One region of the Uliginosibacterium flavum genome, then DNA from elsewhere that is predicted to be linked to it. Evidence: predicted binding sites of a transcription regulator. Region 1 holds the regulator's gene; each other region holds the start of a gene.
The links. Region 1 encodes sigma-54, which starts transcription at its own class of promoters, with help from an activator protein. Its sites were predicted from a motif close to TGGCACGCTTNCTGCTNA; they were not measured.

Region 1 (6,720 bases):
GGTCGATATTGCTGTCGATGAAGATGACCTCGCCGGCCAGCTTGTCCTGTGCGGCGGTGCTGGCGCTGAGCTTGACCGGGCCTTTGCGCATGGATTCGAGCAAGGCCGGCAGATCGCGTTCGGCCAGCGCAAAAGTCACGCCAATCGGGTTCATGCGCGTCAGCTTGACCAGTGCGACGGACGTCGAATTGGAGGTGACGAGGCTGCCGGGGCGCACATTGATGACGCCGGCGCGACCGTCGAAAGGCGCGTGGATGCGCGTGTAGGACTGCGTCACCTTGGCCTGCTCCAGAGCCGCGCGCGCCTGGGCTTGATTGGCCAGCGCCGTATCGGCCTTGCTGCGAGTGGTGTCGAGCGCCGATGGGGCGATGAAGTTCTTGTCGGCCAGTTCCTGGCCGCGTTTCAGATCGCGCTGGGCGATCATGTATGCGGCATCCGCACTGGCCAAGCCGGCGGCGGCCTTGCTGACATTGGCATCATCGTCGCGCGCGTCGAGCGAGAGCAGCAACTGACCACGGCGGACTTCGTCGCCTTCCTTGAAGTGGATCTGGGTGATCATGCCGCTCTTCTGCGGGCGCACATCGACTTCATCCAGCGCCAGCACATTGCCTTGGGCCTCCAGTAGCAAGGGCACGTTTTCGATGCGGCTCAGCGTAGTGGTCACTACCTGAGGCCGATTGCCGCGCGCGGCGGCGCCCTTGGCGTCAGCGGCCAGCTTTGATTCGCCGTTCGTGGGCGCAGAAGCGCTGGCTCCGACGGACGCTGTGTCCTTGTTCTGGCACGCGGCTAGCAGGCCGCAAATGGACAGCAGCAGGGCAAGGGTATAACGACTCATCAAACTCATCTCTGCGTTATCCGCAAAGGCGCCATGGGTAAAGGGGTGCAAGGGGTCGCAGCAACGGAAGCGAATCATTACTCAAGCGTCTTGCCAAGCCAAGCGGCTTTACCGAGCTTAACCAACAAATGTGAAGGATCAGGCATCCCGCTGCTGCATAAATCAGACACTGTAATTCGCTACCGAAAACAGCGGTGTTGCGCCCGAGAGCTTTTGGTGTATATTTATACAGTACCAAGAAAGGCCTGAGTCCCGGCAGTCAGCACTGCCTCGCAAGCTCTGTGCCATAATCTTTCCGACCACTGAGTGAGGTATTACATGGACGACAATAAAGCCAAAGCACTTGCTGCTGCGCTGGCACAAATCGAGAAGCAATTCGGCAAAGGTTCCATCATGCGTCTGGGTGATGGCGAGGTGGTGTCCGACATTCAGGCCATCTCCACCGGCTCGTTGGGGCTGGATATCGCTCTGGGGATTGGCGGTCTGCCGCGCGGCCGTGTGGTTGAAATTTACGGCCCGGAATCCTCGGGTAAAACCACACTGACTCTGCAAGTCATTGCCGAGCTGCAAAAAATGGGCGGTACGGCTGCGTTCATCGATGCCGAGCACGCGCTGGACGTCGTCTATGCCCAGAAACTCGGCGTGAATGTTGGAGATCTGCTGATTTCGCAGCCCGATACGGGCGAGCAGGCGCTGGAAATTGCCGACATGCTGGTGCGCTCCGGTGGTGTGGACATGGTCGTGATTGATTCGGTCGCCGCGCTGACGCCGCGTGCCGAAATCGAGGGTGAGATGGGCGATCAGTTGCCCGGCCTGCAAGCCCGTTTGATGAGTCAAGCGCTGCGCAAGCTGACTGGCAACATCAATCGCACCAATACGCTGGTCATCTTCATCAACCAGATCCGCATGAAAATCGGCGTGATGTTCGGTAGCCCGGAAACCACGACGGGTGGCAACGCGCTGAAGTTCTACGCTTCCGTGCGTCTGGATATCCGTCGTACCGGTACGATCAAGAAGGGTGATGAAGTCATCGGCTCCGAGACCAAGGTCAAGGTCGTCAAGAACAAGGTGGCGCCGCCGTTCCGTGAGGCGCACTTCGATATCCTGTACGGGGAAGGTATTTCCCGCGAAGGTGAAGTGGTCGATATGGGTGTCGAGCACAAATTCATCGAGAAGAGTGGCGCCTGGTATGCCTACAAGGGCGAAAAAATCGGTCAGGGTAAGGATAATGCGCGCGAATATCTGCGCAATAATCCGGCCATTGCCATCGAGATCGAAAACAAGATCCGCGAGGCGGTCGGCGTGATTGCCATTCAGGTGAAAGCGGAGTAATTCAGGTCTGTGAGCAAGAAACCGGTTCCATCACTCAAGTCGACGGCCTTGCGGCTGCTCTCCATGCGCGAACATTCGCGCGTGGAGTTGCGGCGCAAGCTTAAAGCCAAGGCTGTCGAAGGGCAGGACGTTGAAGCCGTGCTGGATCGCATGGCCGAAACCGGCCTGCAATCGGATGTGCGTTTTGCTGAAAGCTTGGTGCGCACTCAGGGCGGGCGCGTGGGCGTCGAACGTTTGCGGCGCGAACTGGCTGATCGAGGCGTGAGTAACGAAATTGCCGCAGCAGCGTTGGGCGAAGGTCTTGTCGAGGATGAGCTGACGCGCGCACGTGCGGTGTGGGCGAAAAAATTTGGTGAGTTGCCGAAGGATCAAAGCGAGTGGGCGCGCCAAGCGCGCTTCATGCAATCGCGTGGTTTTACGGTTGAAGTGATCCGGACAATGTTGAAAGAACCATTTAATGAGTCTGCTTAGGGTAGCCAGCCTGAAGAAACGCTACAAGTCGCGTACCGTGGTGCACGATGTTTCCTTCCAGGTCGGCAGTGGTGAGGTAGTGGGCTTGTTGGGCCCCAACGGGGCGGGCAAGACGACGTGTTTTTACATGATTGTTGGCTTGGTGCGTGCCGATGGCGGCAGCATCCATCTGGATGGTGCGGATCTGACTCACTGGCCGATCCACAAGCGCGCTCATCAAGGTTTGTCTTACCTGCCGCAGGAAAACTCGGTATTTCGCAAACTCTCGGTCAGCGAGAATATTCTGGCGGTGCTTGAGCTGCAGAAGCTGGGTAAAGCAGAGCAGGCGAAGCGTCTCGATGAGTTGCTGGATGAGTTGAACATTGCCCATCTGCGCGATGCGACCGCAATGTCTCTTTCCGGCGGCGAGCGTCGTCGGGTGGAAATTGCCCGGGCGCTGGCAACCCGCCCTCGTTTGATTCTGCTCGATGAACCTTTTGCAGGGGTTGACCCGATTGCAGTGCTGGATATTCAGAAGATCATTAGCTACCTGAAAGCACGTGGAATCGGGGTGTTGATTACCGACCACAATGTGCGTGAAACACTGGGGATTTGCGACCACGCTTACATCATCAATGCGGGTGAAGTGCTGGCGGGTGGTACGCCGGAAGAGATTGTGCAAAATGATCAGGTACGCCAAGTTTATCTAGGTGAACATTTCCGTTTATAACGTTTTTCATCAGGCCGGCATGGGCCGGCTGGTATCACTGTCCGCATGAAACCCTCGCTTCAGCTTCGCTTCTCCCAGCAACTGGCCTTGACGCCACAGTTGCAGCAATCCATCAAGTTGCTACAACTGTCCACGCTCGAACTCAATCAGGAAATCGAGCGCATGCTGCTGGAGAACCCGATGCTGGAACGCGAGGCGGGCGAGGAAGATGAGGGCGCAAGTCCGTCTCTGCCCGAGCCGCAAGAGGCCAGTATGGCCACTGCGGGTGAGGAGTACTCCAGCGAGCGCGTGTCTTCGGGCGAGGACGAGTATGAAGCGGCGAGCGTGGCCGACATGCCCGATAGCATCAACGAAGCCTACGACAGTGTGTCGGATGACGACATCGGCGAGGCCGCCGAATGGCGCAGTGAAGGGGCTTCGCACGGAAGTGGCGATGGTGAAGACGGCGATTTTCAGGATCTCCAGGCCGCAGCGACGTCCTTGCGGGATCATCTGTTGGGTCAGGTTGCCTTGATGGCCATGACGGATCGGGATCGCGCCTTGGTCATGCTGGTGATCGAGGCTCTGGATGATGACGGTCTGTTGCTGCAGGAGCTTGAAGAGCTTCTTCCGCTGATTCCGCCTGAATGGGATGTTGAGCTGGAAGATTTGACGATTTCCCTGCATCAGGTGCAAAGCCTTGATCCGGCAGGAATCGGGGCGCGCAACCTGCAGGAAAGTCTGCTTTTGCAATTGAAGACCCTGCCGGAGAGCGAGTCACGGCGCTTGTCCATGATCATCGTTGATGGCAATCTGGAGTTGCTGGCCGCACGTGACTTCGCCAAGCTCAAGCGCCGACTGTCCTGTAATGACGATGCATTGCGTTCCGCGCAGGAGTTGATCTGCAGCCTCAATCCCCGGCCGGGTGCTCGTTTTGCCGCGCCCGAGACGCGTTATGTGATTCCCGATGTGGTTGTCCGGAAATATCGGGGTGCCTGGACGGTAAATCTTAATTCGGAAGCAATGCCGAGGCTAAGGATTCACAAGGTCTATGCCGATATACTTCACCATAACCGGGGCGTAAGCAGCACACTGTCGACGCACCTGCAGGAAGCGAAGTGGTTGATCAAGAACGTACAGCAGCGGTTTGACACGATCCTGCGGGTTTCACAGGCGATAGTGGATCGGCAGCGACAGTTTTTCGAGCATGGCGAAGTGGCGATGCGTCCGCTTACCTTGCGCGAGATCGCTGAAGAGCTGGAATTGCACGAGTCGACGGTGTCGCGGGTAACGACTCAGAAATATATGGCCAGTGCCCGTGGCGTCTTTGAACTGAAATATTTTTTTGGCAGTCACGTTGCCACCGATACGGGTGGTGAATGTTCAGCTACGGCGATTCGCGCGCTGATTCGCCAGCTGGTTGCGGCTGAGGACGGGCGCAAGCCTTTGTCTGATGCCCGGATTGCTGAATTGTTGGGCCAGCAGGGTATTGTGGTAGCACGCCGGACAATCGCGAAATACCGGGAGTTGCTCAATATTCCGCCGGTCAGTCAGCGCAAGTCGATCTAACAGGAGAGGAGTGTTTTATGAATCTCAATATCACCGGGCACCATCTTGAAGTGACCCCCGCCCTGCGCGAGTATGTCAGCACCAAGCTTGATCGGGTGATTCGTCATTTTGATCATGTGACGGCAACCCATGTAATCCTCTCGGTACAAAAACTCAAACAGAAAGCTGAAGTGACAGTGCACGTGCGTGGTAAGGATATCCACGTGGAGTGTGAAGACGATGACTTGTATGCGGCGATCGATGCGATGGCTGACAAACTGGATCGTCAGGTACTCAAGCACAAGGAGAAAGCCGGTGATCACGGTCATGAATCCGTGAAGCGCCAGAGCATTGCAAGCGCGGACTGAGCGTGCGCGCAACACAGTTCAGCTGTGCTGCGGCCGGACTGGACGCAGCAGGGCGGGCGAGGCCTATAATGGGCCTGCCGCGACTGCAGGATGAAGTCCTGAACTGTCAATTTCCAACCTGACAAGCGGCGAGCTCCGAAAGGAGACTCGCCGCTGTTCTGTAAGTAAGACCGAACCTGGCATGAACCTGATCTCCAAGATTCTTGATCCGCAGCGGATTGTTGTTGATATCGCGCTGAATTCCCGTGCCGCGGTGTTTGAGTGCGTGGGGGCCCTGTTTGAGCAGCATAGCGGTCTGGCGGCCAGGAAAGTGGTCGATGCGCTGACTCAGCGCGAAAAGCTTGGCTCGACGGGCTTGGGCATGGGGATTGCGATTCCGCATCAGCGCGTCAAAGGCCTCAAGGAGACGCAAGGCGCTTTCCTGCGCCTGCGTGACCCCATCGATTTTGATGCGCCTGATGGGGCTCCGGTCAATCTGTTTTTCATCATGCTGGCGCCTGAACAGGCCAATGAAACGCATCTGCGTTTACTGGCAGAGTTGGCGCAGATGTTCAGCGACAAGACGTTCCGCGAAACCCTTTGTGCCGCGCCGGATGCCATGAGTGTTGCGGCAGCTTTTGATGACTGGAGCATCCATGCGTCGAGCGAGCGTAGCCCAGCTGTTTGAGGCCAATCGCACTGCGCTGCAATTGCGTCATGTTGCGGGGCGTCTGGATTCTTGGTTGTCGGTTTCTGATCATCGGGTGTGGCCAGCCGATATGGTGGGTCACCTCAACCTGATTCACCCGAATCGTTTGCAGATCATGGGCGAAGCAGAGTTCGCTTGGGCACGCCAACAAACCCGCGAACACCTTGAGCAGCATTTGTTGGGCATCCTCGCCTGCTCTCCTCCCGGAGTCATCGTTGCTGATGATTGCGACGTGCCGGAAATTGTCCGTCGAGCCTGCGATGAAGCGGGAGTGCCGGTGATGGCCTCACCGCTGGAATCCGCACGCGTGATTGAAGTCCTGCGGGTCTATCTGTCACGCAAGATGGCTGAGCGCGTTTCGCTGCATGGCGTGTTCATGGATGTTCTGGGGGTTGGCGTGCTGGTGACTGGCGACTCGGGCGCGGGTAAGTCCGAGTTGGCGCTGGAGCTGATTACACGCGGCCATGGCTTGGTGGCGGATGACGTTGTAGAAATCTCGCGCGTTGCTTCAGGGATTCTGGAGGGGCGTTGCCCTGAAATGCTCAAGGATTTTCTGGAGGTGCGCGGTCTGGGCATCCTGAATATCCGTACGATTTTTGGCGAAACTGCGTGTCGTCGAAAAATGAAGCTCAAACTCATCGCACATTTGCAGCGTCGCACGGGTGGGCATGATGAGCCTTTGCGTTTGCCGCTTGATGATGACGATATGCAGGACGTGCTGGGGGTCCCCGTGCGCCGCGTTGTGCTGCCGGTTGCGGCAGGGCGAAACCTTGCGGTTCTGCTTGAGGCT
Region 2 (6,720 bases), on a different contig from region 1:
TGCATCGCGAAGGCATCCGTCGCCTGGCCGCCGAGGAACTCGGCCTGCCCACCTCGCCCTACGCCTTTGCCGACACGCTTGAACAACTGCAGGCCGCCATCCACCAGGTCGGCTACCCTTGCGTCATCAAACCGGTGATGTCCTCGTCCGGCAAGGGCCAATCAGTCATCCGCAGCGAAGCCGATATCGCCGATGCCTGGGAATACGCAGCCACCGGCGGGCGTGTGAAGCAGAGCCGCATCATTGTCGAAGGCTTCATCGACTTCGACTACGAAATCACCCTGCTCACCGTACGCGCCAATAACGCCAAGGGCGAAATCGAAACCCGTTTCTGCGCGCCGGTCGGCCACGTCCAGGTACGCGGCGATTACGTCGAAAGCTGGCAACCGCAAGCCATGCTGCCACTGGCCCTGCATCGCTCGCGCGAAATCGCCGACAAGGTCACCACCGCGCTGGGCGGGCGTGGCGTCTTCGGCGTGGAGCTTTTCGTCAAGGGCGAACAAGTCTGGTTCTCCGAAGTCAGCCCGCGCCCGCACGACACCGGCCTCGTCACCATCGCCTCGCAGCGCTTCTCGCAATTCGATCTGCATGCACGCGCCATCCTCGGCCTGCCGGTGGATGTCAGCCTGCGCCGCCCGGGGGCCAGTGCCGTGATCTACGGCAACATGAACGCCACTGGCATCCTCTTCGAAGACGTAGACGAAGCCCTGCAGGTACCCGAATCAGATATCCGCCTGTTCGGCAAACCGGAAGCCTTCGAACGCCGCCGCATGGGCGTCGCCGTAGCCAGTGCCGATGATGTAGAGACCGCCCGGGCTCGCGCCACCGCCTGCGCCAACAAGGTCAAACCCTGCGAAGGGTGAGGCGGACGAGGGCTTGCTGCCGGATGATCAGTCGGCCCTGCAAACTCATGCACACCTGACAGAGACAGGTGTTTTTATTGTTTTCGGCCTCACAATTACCCTGAAAACTGATTCCGAGGAAAACCTGAAGAGTCTTTCTGGATGCGGATCTGCAGAGATCGCCCACCGGCAGATCGGCAGGTCGGAGAAGCCGAAGGCGCCTGCGCATTTCTGACCTAAGCAGGGGGCTCGGATTCCGGCTGATCTCCCTGAATGCGCTTGAGCGCTTCGCGCCGGGTCAGCCCGGACACCTGTCCGGCATGCGCATCGAGCCAGGCACATACCCAGTCCGGATCAGTCCGCGCAAACTGGCGCAAAGCCCAACCCATCGCCTTGCGAATGAAGAAATCACTTTGCCCCAGATTTGCCGTCAGCGCGGCCGCGAGGCGTGCACGATCCGTCTCGGCGGCGTAGTTCAACTGAGACAGGATCGCCACCCGGCGCAGCCACAGATCCTCATGCGTGGCATACCCATCCAGGCGCAGCCGCAGTTCTGGCGCCTTGCGGCACAGCGTGCCATAGACATGCGCAGCAAGCAGGTCCACCGAATCCCACCAGGCCTTCGCCCGCACCAGCGCCACCAACTGCGGCTCGTGCCGCGCCTCCAGTCGCCCGGCAAATTTCACCAGCAGATCAACCGCCACGTACTGACATTCGCGTTCGTCAAACTCCCACAAGGCTTCCGCCACGCCCAGCAGCCAGTCAGCCTCCGGCGCCTTGCCCAGCGTCGCGATCAAGGGCTTCACTGCCGCGCGCCGGGCCGACGTCGGGATGCCGAAAAACACGAAGCGTTGCTTCATATAGGCGGCCATCGGTGCGGCGCGCACGGGGTCGGCCTTGGCAGCGAGAGCGGCGCGTAGCGCGCTGGCGAAATTGACGGAATCGGACATCGGCGGCTCCTGCGGATCAGGTGCTGGAGACTATCAGAGAAAAATCACGGGCAGATCCAGCTCACCGGCAAAGCTCGAAGAACCGCACACAACAAGGATCTTCAAGCACCAACCCAGAACATCCAATAGCAGCAAGCCTCTGCAGGCAGAGTGCTTGCAGAGGCTTGCCGGGCGCGGCTCTTCAGGCATGGCTGAGCGATTAACGCAATCCTCAGCACGCATTGCTCAGTCCTGTCATGCGACCTGCGGGAGCAATGACAAAGCCATCGCCAGCTCGTTCTCGTCGTAGTCCTGATCAAGCAGATTGCCGTCGAAGTAGGCCTGATACGCAGCCATGTCCATGTGGCCGTGACCGGACAGGCAGAACAGGATGGTCTCGGCCTTGCCTTCGCGTTTGCAGCGCAGTGCTTCTTCGATGGCGCCCTTGACGGCGTGAGTGGCTTCGGGCGCCGGCACGATGCCTTCGGTGCGGGCAAACAGCACGCCGGCTTCGAAACAGGCTTTCTGCTGATAGGCCTGGGCTTCGATCAAACCGAGATCGGCCACATGACTGAGCATCGGCGCCATGCCGTGATAGCGCAGGCCGCCAGCGTGAAAGCCCGGCGGCGTGAAGGTGGATCCCAGCGTGTGCATCTTCACCAGCGGCGTCAGGCGTGCCGTGTCGCCGAAGTCGTAGGCGAACTTGCCGCGTGACAGGCTTGGGCAGGCGGCCGGCTCCACCGCGACGAAACGGCGTTTGCCATGCTCGCCACGCAATTGCTGGCCCAGGAAGGGGAAGGCGATGCCGGCAAAATTCGAGCCGCCGCCGGTACAGCCGATGATCACGTCCGGATCGTCACCGGCCATTTCCATCTGCAGGATGGCTTCCTGCCCGACGATGGTCTGGTGCAGCAGCACGTGGTTGAGCACCGAGCCGAGCGCATATTTGGTGTCTTCATTCTTGGCGGCGACTTCGACCGCCTCGGAAATCGCCAGACCGAGCGAGCCCATGAAGTTCGGATCTTTCGCCAGCGCGGCGCGGCCGGCATCGGTGGTGTTCGAGGGCGACGGGATGCACTGCGCGCCCCAAGTTTCCATCATGGCGCGGCGATACGGTTTCTGGTCGTAAGACACACGCACCTGATACACCGTGACCTCCAGCCCGAAGAGTCCGCCAGCAAACGCCAGCGAGCTGCCCCACTGGCCGGCGCCGGTTTCGGTGCATAGTTTCTTCACGCCTTCCTGCGCGTTGTACCAGGCCTGCGGGATGGCGGAGTTGGGTTTGTGACTGCCAGCGGGCGAGACGCCCTCGTACTTGTAATAGATCTTGGCCGGCGTGCCGAGCGCCTTTTCCAGACGACGCGCGCGGAACAAGGGGCTGGGACGCCACATCTTGAACACCTCCTGCACCGGCTCGGGAATGTCGATGTAACGCTCGGTGCTCATTTCCTGCGCGATGATGGCTTGGGGGAAGAGCGGCGCCAGATCGTCAGGACCAATCGGCTGACCGGTCCCCGGGTGCAGCGGCGGTGCGGGCGGCGTAGGCAGATCGGCCGCGATGTTGTACCACTGCCCCGGCATGCGGGCTTCTTCGAGCAGGTAACGATTACGATCAGGCATTGCTTGTCTCCAGCGTATTTTTTGGGAAAAGTCGCGTCGCGACTCTGAATGCTCCACTCGCCCATCCAAGGAGAGGGAACGAGCAGGCGTCCGTCATGGAAAACGCAGCCTAAACGAGCGCCTCATCCGTGACCATGATCTGCGCCAAACGCGCGCACATCGTCAGTGCACAACGAACATGCTCGAAGATCAGCCAGCAGCGGACCTCTACAGACAGACATGCTGAAGAAGCAAGCGGGTAGCCGCTCTACAGAACGAGCGTATAAGCTCAAAAACGTGCTCAACAACACTCATGCACCGCAATGCAGAAGCACTCAATCAGTGCACAAACTCAAGACATGCACAGATACAGCGCACAGGCGACAGCCTTTTTGCCCACAAGGGCAAACCAAACCATTGATTTATATAGAATACAACTCTGGCTTACTTCATGCTTATAGCTCCGCCATTGTGCAAAACGGAGTCCAAGATGGAGCAGTTCAAAACCCAAACTGACGTACTTTTCATTCTGTTAGGCGCCATCATGGTGCTGGCGATGCACGCTGGCTTCGCCTTTCTGGAATTGGGAACCGTGCGTCGCAAGAATCAGGTCAACGCCCTGGTCAAGATCCTCGTCGATTTCTGCGTCTCGACCATCGCCTACTTCTTCATCGGCTACGGCGTCGCCTACGGCATACATTTCTTCACGGGTGCCGAAACCCTGGCCGTGAGTAATGGCTACGGACTGGTCAAATTCTTCTTCCTGCTGACCTTCGCCGCAGCAATCCCCGCCATCATCTCCGGCGGCATCGCCGAACGCGCGCGCTTCTCGCCACAGATGGCAGCCACCTTCGCCTTGGTCGGCTTCGTCTACCCTTTCTTCGAAGGCATTGCCTGGAACGACAACTTCGGCATCCAGCCCTGGGTGGAGGCCGTGTTCGGCGCCAAGTTCCATGACTTCGCCGGCAGCGTGGTGGTGCATGCCATGGGCGGCTGGATCGGACTGGTTGCGGTGTTGCTGCTCGGCGCCCGCCGTGGTCGCTACAACAAGGACGGTGGCATTTCGGCGCACCCGCCTTCAAGCATCCCCTTCCTCGCCTTGGGCGCCTGGATTCTCACCGTGGGCTGGTTCGGCTTCAACGTGATGAGCGCGCAAAAAATGGAAGCGATCACCGGTCTGGTCGCGGTCAACTCGCTGATGGCACTGGTCGGCGGCACGCTGGTCGCGCTGGTTGCTGGCAAGAACGACCCGGGCTTCGTGCATAACGGCCCGCTCGCCGGCTTGGTCGCCGTGTGTGCCGGCTCGGATCTGATGCACCCGCTGGGCGCGCTGGTCGTCGGCGGTGTCGCCGGCGGACTGTTCGTCTACATGTTCACCAAAGTACAAAACCACTGGAAGATCGACGACGTGCTCGGCGTATGGCCCTTGCATGGTCTGTGCGGCGCCTGGGGTGGCATCGCCGCCGGCATCTTCGGCCAGACCGCACTGGGCGGCATGGGCGGTGTGAGTTTCTGGGCGCAGATACTCGGCACCCTCGCCGGCATTCTGGTGGCGGTAGTCGGTGGCGGTATCGTGTACGGCACGATCAGGAAATTCATCAGCCTGCGTCTGGATCCCGAAGAGGAATTCCACGGTGCCGATTTGTCCATTCATAAAATCGGTGCGTCTCCGGAACGGGAAACCAACTGGTAATTTTGGTAGCAAACAATCAAGTCTGTCGGACTTTTCAGCCCGACCTGACAATCTCAACAAAAAGCCCACGGCATGCCGTGGGCTTTTTTTTCATTTTAAGCAGACCTGTAAACCGCCACAGAACGGCGCTTACTCAGGAAAGCGGTCTGCCAATTCTGGCCTCTGCGGACACTAAGAAACAAGCTCGCAAACAGCTGCAATGCGACTCACAGGCGGCCCGAAGCATTCTCCATACAGTTCAATCAAATCGCTCAGAATGCGATCGGAGAAACCAGATTTTGCAGCAACGCAACCACGCTCCAGCCTGCGATGGCGCTGGTCCGCGAGTAAATATCGACGACGACATGAACCTCCTCGCCACGGACTTCTATGCGGTGATCGTCGCCCTTGAAGCCGGCTACGCTATTGATACTCACTCGGGTGGCATCAGCACCGGCAGTGGCGAGCGCAGTAGCTACGGCCACATTGACTTTGGTCGGAAAAAGCGCAATGGCATCGCGTGCGTTGCCGGAAAAAACTTCGCGCTTGTCGCTGGCATCAAGCAAGTCTTCGCTGAAGACAGCGGTATTGCGCAGTGAGTTAGGGCCTTTTTCTGTGGTGATACTGGCTTCAATGGCGCTCATCAGCGCCGCGGTGCGCAGTACGTCGAAACCGCCGATGGCGCCCGAAGCCAGATGGACACGCCGGCCGTTGGCACGCGCACAGGCTTCGATGCGCGCCAGAAAGCTGGCGTCGGCGAGCGCGCCGATGGACAGCAAGACGAGATTTGCCCCTGCCGATAAAACCGCTTCCGCGATTTCCTTGACGGCGCCGGGCGAAGCGGCCTCAACAACATAGTCGGGCGCCAGTTCCAGCAGCTCGCCGAGATCGGCGCAGGCCTTGCATTTGTAGCTGTCTGCCAGCGAGCGGGCGGACTCCGGGTTGCGTGACAGGCAAGCAACCAGCTCGTATTCCGGCAAGAGCCCATTTTTCCAGGCTTCAGCCACAATCCTGCCAAGAAATCCGCAGCCAACGATGGCCAGTTTCAGTTTTCTACGTTGAAGGCTCATTTCATCTCCGACTAATGGTTCGGTTGCGTGCCCGCTCTGAGAGGAACCCACTTTCACAAAGACAGCATCCCCACTCGCTCCGGCTGCCAGGTCACGGCAACAATCCGGACCGAGACATTGCCACCAGCGGGCGCTGGCCACTCGATTTCCTGCCCTACGGACAATCCCAAAATGGCCGCGCCAATCGGGGCAAGAATGGATACCTTATTCGGGTTGTCATCCATTTCATCCGGGTAACAAAGCACCAGTTCAAACTCTTTCCCGCTCGGGTCAATCACAAAGCGCACAACCGAACGCATCGTGACTACGTCTGGTGGCATCTGGTCAGCTTCCAGAATGTTGGCGCGCATCAGCTCATTTTCCAGCGCGACTGCACTGGCAAAATTTTCGGCCGGCAGTTTGCCGAGCAAGGAATACAGTCGCTCCAGATCCAGACTCGATACGGTAATGGGGGGCAATTCTGCCATGACGTTTTCTTCCACTAATTTTTAACAGCAACCAGGAAGGCGCCGACTCAGATCACGCCTTGCGCGAGCATGGCGTCGGCCACTTTCACAAACCCCGCGATATTCGCGCCATTGACGTAACTGACCTCGCCGGATTTCGAG
Region 3 (6,720 bases), on a different contig from region 1:
CGACGCTTTCGGGTTCGTGGGTGTCGGGCTGAAGCCCGACCTACATCTGCCCATTTCGTTTGAGTGGTAACACCAACTTCGCTACGCAGCCGCCATACGGCCCTGTGCCCAGTTCGATGCTGCCGTCGTGATCGACCGCCACCTGCTGGGCCGAGGACAGGCCGGTGCCCAGATGCTGGCCCTGACCTTTCTTGGTGCTGAAGAAGGGCTCGAAGGCTTTCAGGCGCAGATCGGGATCGATGCCGGGGCCGCTGTCGGTGACCGTGACCTCGATGCTCTGTTTGTCAGCGCGGGTGCTGATGGCGAGCAGGCGTTGCTGCCAGCCCTTGGTGTTCATGGCTTCGATGGCGTTGTCGACCAAGGCCTTGATCAGCGTGCGCAAGCGGTTCGGATGGCCTTGCAGGGTGGGCAGGACGAGCTGCGGATCCCATTGCACGGAGATGCCGGTGGCGAGAAATTTCTGTGCGGACAGGTCGAGCACGTCGCGCACGGCTTCATTCATATTGACCGGCCCGGTGATCGCGCTGCCCAGCGCTGGCACGGCGGCGCGCAGGGTTTCGAGCGCGTCCTGACCGGCCTTGAGGGCATCCGTCAGCGCAGCCTGGGCGGGATCGCAGCCGCGCCGGCCCATCACGGTGACCACGGAATTGAGGACGTTGAGCGGACCTTCGAGCTGGTACACGGCGGCCGAGAGGCTTTCGCGCAGGGCCTGCTGGCGGTTCTCGTCGGCGAGTACGGCGTGCAGGGCGGCGACGCGGGATTTCTCCTGCTCCATGACCATGCGCGTGACATCGGTGGCGACCAGCAGCAGATAGCTTTCGGCCGCCTCGTCGTAGAAGGCGTCGGTGCTGTCCTTGTCGGCAGCCACCCACACGCCGGAGCAGGCGTAGCAGCGCGGCGTGCGCCAGTGCGGGCGATCCAGGCGGATCTGCTGGTCGAGGAAGGCGTGCGCGCCCGGTTTGAAGGGGCCAAAGCCCGCGCCCAGATTGGCCCGCACGGCCTCGAGCAGCACCGCGGCGGGTTCCTGCATGCGCAGGTCGGCCATCAGCGCCTTGTAGGCGTGGTTATCCAGCAGCACGCGGTCTTCCATGTTGAGCAGGGCCAGCACCAGCGGCGCGCCATCGACGACGGATTCGATCAGCGCCTTCTGGTTGCGCACGGCGCATTCGAGCTTGTGCAGCTCGGTGATGTCGCGGTGCAGGCCGAGGAAGTGCGAGATCTCGCCAGCCTCGTCCAGCACCGGGGTGATGGTCAGGTCGGCCAGATACTTGCCGCCATCCTTGCGGCTATTGACCAGACGCCCGCTCCAGGGCTGCTTGCTGTTGATCTGCTGCCACAGCGCCTTGTAAACGCCGGGCGGAGTGGTGTGGTTCGACAGGATGCTCTGGTTCAGGCCGACGGCATCTTCCGGGCTGAAGCCGGTCTTGCGGGTGAAGGCCGGGTTGACGTATTCGATGTTGGCGCGCGGATCGGTGATCGAGATCGCGATGTCGGCCTGCTCCACGGCGGCGCGATACAGCGCGGCGGGGATGGAGCGCACGGAGCTGCGCGGAGTGGCGGTTTTCTTTTTCGGACTGGGCATGACGGGCCTCGCATGGGATTCAGGCTGCTTCAGACGGGTTAATGCAGCTTCCGTGCCTTCTCGTGCCCGTTCGCGCAGACGATCCGGTTTCCTTGCGCTGGCTCAAACCCTGTCGACGCAATGGGCTTTGTCGTATCCATTCGTCGGCTTGTTGCATCCCCTACAAGCCGCGCGCAGCTTGCCTCCCCGGCCTGCATGCCTGCAGATGCCCGCAAATGGCGGCTGCGCAAGGCATGCACGCACCGGATCGGTGCTGCGCCCAAAACTTGGCACGGATTCTGCGAAAGGGGAGCCAGGAGGTTGTACCCGACATGAGTGAATACCTGATCCTGCTGGTGACCACGGCGCTGGTGAATAACGTGCTGATGGCGAAATTTCTGGGCCTGTGTCCGTTCATGGGCGTGTCCAAAAACATCGATAGCGCACTGGGCATGGGCTTGGCGACGACTTTCGTGATCACGGTGGCCTCCGGCGCGGGCTGGATGATCGACCACTTTCTGCTCGCCCCACTGGGGCTGGAATACCTGCGCATCCTGACCTTCATCGTGGTGATCGCCGCGACGGTGCAGTTCGTCGAGGCGGTGGTGAAGAAGTCGGTGCCGGGGCTGTATCGCGCGCTGGGCATCTACCTGCCGCTGATCACGACCAACTGTGCGGTGCTGGGCGTGGCCCTGCTCAACGTGCAGGAAGGCAACAGTTTCGTGAAGAGCCTGGTGTATGGCTTCGGCTCATCGATGGGCTTCACCCTGGTGATGGTGATGTTTGCCGGGCTGCGCGAGCGTCTGGTGCTGGTCAAGGTGCCGGCTGCGTTTGACGGCGTGCCGATCACCTTCGTGCTGGCGTCCTTGCTGTCGCTGGCCTTCATGGGTTTTGCCGGCCTGAACTTCAATTAAGGAGATCGCGATGATTGCAGCCATTCTGAGTTTGACCGCGCTGGGCCTGATTCTCGGTCTGGGCCTGGGTTACGCGGCGAAAGTCTTTGCGGTGGAGGGCAACAGCCTAGTCTCCGAGCTGGTCGAGATGATGCCCGGCACCAACTGTGGTCAATGCGGTCTGGCTGGTTGCGGCGCGGCGGCGGAGGCGGTGGTGGAAGGCAACGCCGCAGCGACGGTTTGCCCCGGCGGCGGTGTGGCGCTGGCCCAGGCGATTGCGGCCAAGCTGGGGATCACCTTGTCGCTTGATGGTGTGGCGGACAAAGGCCCGATGGTGGCCGAGGTGGCGGAAGAGATCTGCATCGGTTGCGGCAAGTGCATGAAGCATTGCGCGACGGATGCCATTGTCGGCGCAGCGAAACAGATTCATGGCGTGCTGCATGAGGCCTGTACGGGTTGTGGCGGCTGCATGGATGACTGCCCGACGGGCGCGATCATCTTGCGTCCGCTGCCGCAGACGCTGCGTGACTGGAACTGGAGCAAACCAGCCCTGGCTTGAAACGATTGTCGGGTTTGGCCTGTCGCTAAACCGACCTGTGAAATGCCGGCGCTGGCCGCCTGAGGAGAAGAATATGGGTATGCTTGAAATGCTGAACGGAGCGCGCTGGGGCGTGCATCCGCATGACGATCACAAACGCCCGGCGGCCGATGTGCCGCTGCGCGTGATGAGCCTGCCGGCAAAGCTGTGTGTGCCATTGCTGCAGCACGTAGGTGCGCCGGCCAAGCCGCTGGTGGCGGTGGGTGACCGGGTGCTGCGCGGCGAGTTGATTGCCAGCGCGCAGGGCAATGTATCGGCACCGGTGCATGCGCCCAGTTCCGGCATTGTCACGGCGATTGGCGAAGTCACTGCGCCACATCCTTCCGGCCTGCCGTTTGCAGCGATCACGATTACGCTGGATGGCAAGGACGAAGCGATTCCGCTGATCGAAGTGGCCGACCCTTTCAGCCTGGAACCCGCCGAGGTGTCGCAGCGCATCGCCGATGCCGGCATTGTCGGCCTGGGCGGCGCGACTTTTCCGTCGGCGCCGAAAGCACAACTGGGCCGCAAGCTGGCCGTACAGACGCTGGTGATCAATGGCGGCGAATGCGAACCGTATCTGTCCAGCGATGACAGCGTGATGCGCGAACGTGCCGACGATGTGATCGACGGCGTGCGCATCCTGATGCATGCCACCGGCGCGCCGCAGGCCTTGGTCGGTATCGAAGACAACAAGCCGGAGGCGATTGCCGCGATGCGCAAGGCCGCCGCGCCGTTTGCCACGATCAAGATCTGCCCGGTGCCGGCGCGCTACCCGATGGGTTCTGACCGTCAGCTGGTGCAGGTGCTGACCGGCAAGGAAGTGCCCTCCGGCGCGCGTACCGCCAGTGTTGGCGTACTGGTCAATAACGTCAGCACCTGTGCGGCGATTCATCGCGCCGTGCGTCTGGGGGAGCCGCTGACCCAGCGCATCGTGACCGTGAATGGCGGTGCGGTGGCAATGCCGGGCAATGTGTTGGTGCCGATCGGCACGCTGGTGGAAGACTTGCTGGCTTTCGTCGGCCTGAAGGAAACCCCGGCGCGCCTGGTAATGGGCGGGCCGATGATGGGCGCCGCTCTGCCGCATGCGCAGGTGCCGACGGTGAAGGGCTGCGGCGGCATTCTGGCGCTGACCGCCGCCGAGATTACGGTGGAAGAGCCGTCGCCGTGCATCCGCTGCGGATCGTGCGTGAAGGCCTGCCCGATGGGCCTGGTGCCGCTGGAAATGGCGGCCCACATCAACGCCGGTGATTACGACAAGGCCGATGCGCTGGCGCTGGACGATTGCCTGGCCTGCGGCTGCTGTGCCTATGTGTGCCCCTCGCATATTCCGCTGGTGCAATCCTTTTCGCATGCCAAGGGCGAAATCTGGAAGCGCGCGCAGAAGAAAAAACGCAACGAATTTACCAAGGGTCTGGCGCAGGCGCGTGTCGAGCGTCTGGAGCGCGAAGCGCGCGAACGCGCCGAGGTTGCGGCCAAGCGCAAGGCCGCGCGGGCGGCGCAACTCGCGGCCGAGGCGGCTGCAGCGGCTGCGGCAATCGAAGCAACAGGTTCACAGGAGAGCTCGATATGAATACATCCATTTCCTCTGCTTTGCCCGCCGTCGCAGCTTCGCCGCACGCACAGGCACAGGGCAGCATCACTGCCGTGATGGCCAAGGTGATGTTGGCGCTGGCCCCGGCCACGCTGTGCGGCTTCTGGTTCTTCGGTTTGCCGGCGCTGAGCTTGTGGATCGTCACCATCGCGGCGGCGCTGGCGGGTGAAGCCATCTGTTTGCGCCTGATGAACAAGCCGGTGAACAGCACGCTGTTTGATGGCTCGGCCATCCTCACCGGCTGGCTGCTGGCGATGTCGCTGCCACCCTGGGCGCCCTGGTGGATTGGCGTGCTCGGTGGGTTGTTCGCTACGGTCATCGGCAAGCAGGTGTTCGGTGGTGTAGGGCAGAATCTTTTCAACCCGGCAATGATCGCGCGGGTAGCCTTGCTGGTGTCCTTCCCGGTGCAGATGACGGCCTGGGTGATGCCGATGACGGCGGCCCATGCGCCCGGCCTGCTGGATGCGCTGCAGGTGACCTTCGGCGGCGGCGCGATTCCGGACGCGATGTCCAGTGCCTCCTTGCTGGGTCAGGCCAAGAGCGAGTTGTCGCGCGGTGTGAATCTGCTGCATGTATTTGCCAACGGTTTGCCCACCTCGTTCAGTGGTGCACGCCCCGGCAGCATGGGCGAAACCGCCGTGCTGCTGATTGCGGCCGGTGGCGTAGCGATGATGCTGATGCGCATCATCACCTGGCATATCCCGCTCGCCATGCTGGCGGCGATTGCCGTGCCGGCGGCGATTGCACATGGCATCAATCCGGCGCGCTACCTGGATGCGGGCACGCATGTGCTGTCCGGTGCGGCAATGCTGGGCGCCTTCTTCATTGCGACGGACTACGTCTCTTCGCCCACCTCGCGTGCCGGGCAGATCGTGTTCGGCCTCGGCTGCGGTTTCCTGACCTGGGTGATCCGCAGCTACGGCGGTTATCCGGAAGGTGTGGCCTTTGCGGTGCTGCTGATGAATGCGCTGACCCCGGCGATTGACCGCCTGGTGAAGCCACGCGTGTATGGCCGCGATTTCAAGGGCCTACCGATTGTTTTGAAGAGCGGGGGGAAGTGACATGGAACTCGCGATTCTGCGGGACAAGATCGGCTATCACGGCGTTTCGCTGGCGCTGGCCACGGTGCTGACCGGCGCGGCGCTGATGCTGGCCAACCACCTGACCCTGCCGGCGATTGCTCAGGCGGCAGAAGATGACCTGAAGGCCTCGCTGGTACAGGTGCTGCCGGAAGGCATGGCGGACAACAACCTGCTGGCCGACACGGTGAGCATCGACGGTCTTGGCGGCAAGCCGGTGACGGTGTATCGCGGGCGCAAGGCCGGCGTTTACTCGGCGGCGGTTTTCCAGCACCGCGCGCGCGGCTATGCCGGGGATATCGTGATTCTCGTTGGCCTGAATGCCGAAGGCGTGGTGCAGGGTGTGCGCGTCCTCAAGCACGCTGAAACGCCGGGTCTGGGTGACAAGATCGAGGTGGCCAAATCGCCTTGGGTGCACGCTTTCGAAGGCAAGGCGCTGGGCACTGCGCGTTGGGGGGTGAAAAAAGATGGCGGCGAGTTCGATCAGTTCGCTGGTGCCACCATCACGCCGCGCACCGTGGTCAAGACGGTGAAGGAAGCGCTGGAATTCTACGCAGCGCATCGTACTGAAATTGCAGGAGAGAAACCATGAATTGCGAATCGGTGACAACGGGCAAGCTGTTTCGTGACGGGCTGTGGGACCAGAACGTGGTCTTCGCCCAGTTGCTGGCGATGTGCCCGGCGATGGCGGTGACGACCTCCGGCACCAATGGATTGGGCATGGGTCTGGCGACCACGGCGGTGCTGGTGGTGTCGAACATGTTGATCTCGGCGATCCGCAATCTGGTCAGCGATCAGGTGCGCATCCCGATCTTCGTGGTGGTGATTGCCACGCTGGTGACCCTCGTGGATATGTCGCTGAACGCCTGGCTGCATGACTTGCACAAAGTATTGGGCTTGTTCATCGCCCTGATTGTCGTGAACTGCGCAATTCTTGGCCGGGCCGAGGCGTTTGCTTTCAAGAATGGCGTTAAGGCATCGGCCATTGACGGGCTGGCGATGGGCCTGGGCTTCAC

Region 2: ABXR19_RS10525 (ammonium transporter) is a predicted target of sigma-54. The motif match lies at 3,811-3,828, and genes of this name have one in related genera.
Region 3: rsxA (electron transport complex subunit RsxA) is a predicted target of sigma-54. The motif match lies at 1,850-1,867, and genes of this name have one in related genera.

What each region holds. Positions count from the first base shown of each region.
Region 1 covers NZ_JBEWZI010000002.1:119,306-126,025, reverse strand. The annotation lists gene ABXR19_RS02255 (efflux RND transporter periplasmic adaptor subunit) at 1-835, opposite strand, end outside; gene recA (recombinase RecA) at 1,154-2,167, shown strand; gene recX (recombination regulator RecX) at 2,177-2,638, shown strand; gene lptB (LPS export ABC transporter ATP-binding protein) at 2,625-3,347, shown strand; gene ABXR19_RS02235 (RNA polymerase factor sigma-54) at 3,393-4,895, shown strand; gene hpf (ribosome hibernation-promoting factor, HPF/YfiA family) at 4,913-5,242, shown strand; gene ABXR19_RS02225 (PTS sugar transporter subunit IIA) at 5,424-5,909, shown strand; gene hprK (HPr(Ser) kinase/phosphatase) at 5,878-6,720, shown strand, end outside.
Region 2 covers NZ_JBEWZI010000010.1:659-7,378, reverse strand. The annotation lists gene purT (formate-dependent phosphoribosylglycinamide formyltransferase) at 1-863, shown strand, start outside; gene ABXR19_RS10540 (hypothetical protein) at 877-1,077, shown strand; gene ABXR19_RS10535 (DNA alkylation repair protein) at 1,079-1,792, opposite strand; gene ABXR19_RS10530 (TrpB-like pyridoxal phosphate-dependent enzyme) at 2,027-3,391, opposite strand; gene ABXR19_RS10525 (ammonium transporter) at 3,861-5,063, shown strand; gene ABXR19_RS10520 (aspartate dehydrogenase domain-containing protein) at 5,315-6,112, opposite strand; gene rnk (nucleoside diphosphate kinase regulator) at 6,166-6,579, opposite strand; partial or broken gene ABXR19_RS10510 (dehydrogenase family protein) at 6,627-6,720, opposite strand, start outside.
Region 3 covers NZ_JBEWZI010000006.1:4,603-11,322, forward strand. The annotation lists gene nifL (nitrogen fixation negative regulator NifL) at 41-1,582, opposite strand; gene rsxA (electron transport complex subunit RsxA) at 1,894-2,475, shown strand; gene ABXR19_RS06895 (RnfABCDGE type electron transport complex subunit B) at 2,486-3,013, shown strand; gene rsxC (electron transport complex subunit RsxC) at 3,087-4,604, shown strand; gene ABXR19_RS06905 (RnfABCDGE type electron transport complex subunit D) at 4,601-5,686, shown strand; gene ABXR19_RS06910 (RnfABCDGE type electron transport complex subunit G) at 5,688-6,296, shown strand; gene ABXR19_RS06915 (electron transport complex subunit E) at 6,293-6,720, shown strand, end outside.